2 regions of the Lacrimispora indolis DSM 755 genome follow, and region 2 is predicted to be linked to the other one. Evidence: predicted binding sites of a transcription regulator. Region 2 holds the regulator's gene; the other holds the start of a gene.

Region 1 (2,409 bases), 1.0 Mb from region 2:
CCTTTGCCTGCTTCCAGAACAGATTGGGGTAGCAGATGGCAGGAAAAACATCGTGAGCCTTCATCCGGTCATCGCCGTTATTGGTTTTCAGAGTCAGAAATTCAGGCAGATCCTTATGCCAGACATCCAGGTAAACCGCCACCGCCCCCTGCCGCACTCCCAGCTGGTCCACTGCCACGGCGGTATCATTGGCCAGCTTGATCCACCGGATCACACCTCCCGCAGCTCCCTTAAAACCGCGGATCGCGCTTCCTGCAGCTCGGACTTTTCCAAAGTAAAGGCCCATGCCTCCTCCGAACTTGCTGACCTTAGCAAAGCTGTCAATACTCCGGTAAATTCCATCCAGGCTGTCCGGCACTGTATCAATAAAGCAGGAGGAAAGCTGATGGTAAGGCTTTCTGGCGTTTGAAAGGGTGGGGGTGGCCATGGTGACCTTTAAGGTGCTGAGCATATCGTAAAACCGTTTTACCCAAGTCTCCCGGTCTTCCTTTTCCAGCATGGCAAGATGCATGGCAATTCCCAGAAACATTTCCTGGGGTGTTTCCAAAGGCGTATTCTGACGGCTTCGGATCACATACCGGTTAAGCAGCAGCTCCAGCCCTGAATAGTTGAACAGATGGTTTCTCTCCTGATCCATGAACGTTTCATACCGGTGGATTTCTTCCTCCTTGTAATTCTCCAGTATGTAATCTCCGTAAAGCCCCTCCTCTGTAAGAAAACAGATTTTATCGTAAAAGCTGCCAATCTGCCTCTGGTCAAGCTCTGCCTTTAACCTGATGTCAAAACGCAGCAGGAGAAGTCTTGCTCCTATATATTCCCAGTCCGGCGCTTCCTGGGTCGTCAGCTCCACCGCCGCCTGGATCAGTGCTCCCAACCGCTCCTCAAGGCTCATATCTTTCTTGCAAAACCCTGTGAATTTTATGGAAAGGTGATCCAGGTCATAGGATGGGGAATCCCACTCCTTTTGGATTCCGTCCAATACTTCTTCCAGTTCCTCTACCGCTTTAAAATATTCCAGAATTTCCTGTTTCCCATTTCTCTTGTCCATTTATAATTCCCGCCATTCCATGATTTATATTAGTATCAATAACTGTTATCCAATATCACATGTAAAAATATACCACAACATATAGTTAATTTCAACCATTGACATACAAAATATTCGTTCTCAGGATATTTTCTTCTTTTTTTATCATGAAATGAAAGGCTGAAAAACCAACGAGTAAAAAACGCCTGAACTCTTACAAAATAAGAGTTCAGGCGTTTTCATTTAAAAGAAAGATCTTATCTGGAACCGCGTACATAAGGCTTTCCAAGACCTTCCGGTGCATGGCTCCTCCCAGCGGTACCCAGGAGGGCGGCCAACGTGATCAGATAGGGAAGCATGGACAATGCCTGGGAGGGAAGGGGAACACCAACTGCCTGAAGGCGGATCTGCAGCGCATTGGCGGCGCCGAACAAAAGGGCTGCTCCCATCATTCCAAAAGGAACATAGCGGCCCAGAATAACAGCTGCAAGGGCAATGTAGCCCCGCCCGGAGGTCATATTTTCCGAAAAATTCCCCACCTGTACCAGAACCAGATATGCACCTCCCATTCCCCCCAGCACTCCGTTTAAAACCATGGAAATGTACTGGTACTTGTAAACCGGTATCCCTGCCGAATCTGCGGAACGGGGACTTTCTCCAATGGCTGCAAAGGAAAGCCCTGTGTTTGTTTTTTTATAAAAGAGAGCTGCCCCTATGACCAGAAAATACATGAGATAGGTGAGAATATCCTGATAAAAAAGAGCGTTTCCAATGAGCGGAATGCCGGAAAGCACCGGGATCCGTACCTTAAGAAGAGGCTGGATCTGCTGGTAGGATTGTCCCCCCGACATGAGCTTATACAAAAAACCGGTAACCCCCATCACAAAAATATTGATGGCGATCCCGCTGACTGACTGGTCTTTTGACAGCTTAATTGACAAGACTCCATGGATCATGCTGACAGCAGCTCCCCCTGCCATGCCGCAAAGAAGCCCCAGAGTCATGCTTCCTGAGTAAAACGCACCTGCAAAAGAGAAAAATGCGCCGGAAAGCATGACTCCCTCCATTCCGATGTTCAGAATTCCGCTTTTTTCCGAAATAGTCTCCCCAAGCCCTGCATAGGCAAGAGGCACAGCCATTCGTACTGCCGCCGATAAAAAGGCAGTCAGAAAGCTGACGGTTAAAATCTGGTCCAGCATCTATTTCCCCTCCTTTGGTCTCATTTTCCCGGCAAGAAGCTCTCTGCCCAAAATGAGCAGCACCATAAAGCCGATGAGAAAATCCACAATGGAGGACGGAACCCCCATCTGCCTTTGCATGGAATTTGCGCCTACCTCCAGGGCAGCAAATAAAACAGAGACAATCAGCACTCCCACCGGATG
Region 2 (2,409 bases):
TAAATACACAAAAGCCTATAACTTTTCACCTTAATGATATACCTTATATTGCTGAAGTTTCTATGATTCGTGGCGGGTACTATATTCATTGCAAGGAGAATTAGTAGTATTACTATTCGTTCATCGGAATTATTCTCACAAATAAATAGCAATTTAGAAAATAAATTTACGGACAGTACCGTACCATTTACCATATCGTCACTGGCTACGGGCGCAAGTGCGCAATTTGTAATACCAGATAAAACAGGATACTTATTAGTATCCACCATGTTCGCATTACCCGGGGCGAGTACACAAAGCATTATAATAAAGCATATTTACCGTCAAACAATAGTGGTTACGAACTTGTCAGGGTCTACCATATCCAGTCAAGACTTGAATGTGTATTGTATGTGGAAAAAGGCCTAAATGATCATTTCCATGAAAACCAAGCTGCCGGATTTCCAACGTATTGCCTGACTTTTATCCCGTTATCGGCAAAACCCAAAATAATCTGTGTTCTGTATGCTGCGACAGGCAACTGTATAAATCCCGTGTATGATGTCCCTTCTGGCGCACCTGATATTGTGCTAGCGGCATCTATAGCGTAATAGCCTGGGTTTATGTCAAGACGGCTTAAATTTCCAGTGATTTTACCCATGTAAACAAGGGGAAATTGCATAGCGTTTAAATTGCTATTTAATTCCAATAATAATGTACAGTGTATTCACTGATATCAATTTAGTGTTAATGATCTGAAACAAAAAGAAGTAATTAACATCTGTGACTGCAGACGTCTGGGCTATGTTGGTGATGTGGATTTTGACATGGAAACAGGTTGCCTTTTAGCCATTATTGTGCCTGGGCCAGGTTGCTTTTGCGGATTTTTGGTCAGGGAAAGGGAATATGTGATCCCCTTCTGTGACATCAGGCAGGTTGGTCCGGATATCATCCTTGTAAATGTGGATTTGGATAAAGCAACGGAAAAATGCGGGATATAAGGAGGATGGGCTTGCGGATCTGAGGATTGTACGTTATGATATATATACTATAAAGAAGTTTGATTGGTATTTGCTTTCATGAAGTAAATTATGCCAATGAAATTACAGTCCGTGAGACAGGAGGACCCAAAACGTGAAATGCCCATTTTGCAATGAAGCAGATACAAAGGTCATTGATTCCAGACCGGCAGACGACAACAGTTCCATCAGACGCCGCAGACAGTGTGAGAAATGCGGAAAACGGTTTACTACCTATGAGAAGCTGGAGACCATGCCTCTCATGGTAATTAAAAAAGATAATTCCAGAGAGGTTTACGACCGTTCAAAAATAGAATCAGGAATTCTTCATTCCTGCCATAAACGTCCGGTATCATCACAGCAGATTGATTCCATGGTAGATGAGATAGAAACCCAGGTATTTAACCGGGAGGAAAAGGAAGTGGAAAGCACGGTGATCGGAGAGCTTGTTATGAAAAAGCTGCAGGAAGTGGATGAGGTAGCTTATGTGCGCTTTGCTTCCGTATACCGGGAATTTAAAGACGTGAATACGTTTATGGAAGAAATAGGAAAACTGTTAAAGAAGTAGGAGATTTATGCTTAGAATATTTTATCCGGATGAAGACGCGGCTTCTGCATATGACATACCTTTTGAAAAGTTATATAAGAGCGGGATAAGAGGCGTTATTTTTGATATTGACAATACTCTGGTACCTCATGACGCACCTGCGGATGAAAGGGCTAAGAAGCTGTTTTTACGGCTGCATGAGCTTGGGATGGAAACCTGCCTTCTTTCCAATAACAAGGAGCCGAGAGTAGCTGCCTTTGCCAGGGCTGCGGGAAGTCCCCGCTACATTTATAAAGGAAACAAGCCGGGGCGAAGAGGATACTTAAGGGCCATGGAATTAATGGGTACGGACGTAAAACGGACGGTGTTTGTAGGAGACCAGCTTTTCACCGATGTTTATGGTGCAAAGAGAGCAGGAATCCACAGCATCCTGGTTAAACCGATTCATCCAAAGGAAGAAATCCAGATCGTTTTAAAACGAGTTTTAGAAGCAGTCGTACTGTATTTTTACCACAGGGATAAGAAAAAACAAAAATGATGGGCATCAAAAGTGGGAATATTTCCGGCGGGTAAAAGACCCCTCAACCGGTTATAATACGGATGAAACGGTCCGGACAAGCCGGCTGATCCAAAACATACAGGATATTACAAACGAGCCCCTGATTTGCGGACATTAGAAAGAAACTGCCGGACATGCCTTTGGGAGATATCTTTTCGCAAAAAACGTGTGGGCAGAAAAGGCGGTAGGAGGATATGAAAATTCTTGTTTTAAACGGGCCGAATCTGAATTTTTTAGGGATACGGGAAAAGGGAATATACGGAACAGAGGATTATCATGCTCTGGTATCCATGCTGGAGGAAAAA

The links. The regulator NrdR, encoded in region 2, represses ribonucleotide reductase genes. The targets are predictions, from matches to a motif close to CACAANATNTTGTG.
Region 1: a site for NrdR is predicted at 1,122-1,135, ahead of K401_RS0127480 (ribonucleoside-diphosphate reductase subunit alpha). Genes of this name have one in related genera too.

What each region holds. Positions count from the first base shown of each region.
Region 1 is NZ_AZUI01000001.1:5,666,197-5,668,605, forward strand. It holds gene K401_RS0127480 (ribonucleoside-diphosphate reductase subunit alpha) at 1-1,048, opposite strand, end outside; gene K401_RS0127485 (ABC transporter permease) at 1,285-2,226, opposite strand; gene K401_RS0127490 (ABC transporter permease) at 2,227-2,409, opposite strand, start outside.
Region 2 is NZ_AZUI01000001.1:4,622,739-4,625,147, forward strand. It holds gene K401_RS34260 (DUF4318 domain-containing protein) at 1-104, shown strand, start outside; partial or broken gene K401_RS0122485 (PRC-barrel domain-containing protein) at 726-980, shown strand; gene nrdR (transcriptional regulator NrdR) at 1,114-1,566, shown strand; gene K401_RS0122495 (YqeG family HAD IIIA-type phosphatase) at 1,574-2,083, shown strand; gene aroQ (type II 3-dehydroquinate dehydratase) at 2,299-2,409, shown strand, end outside.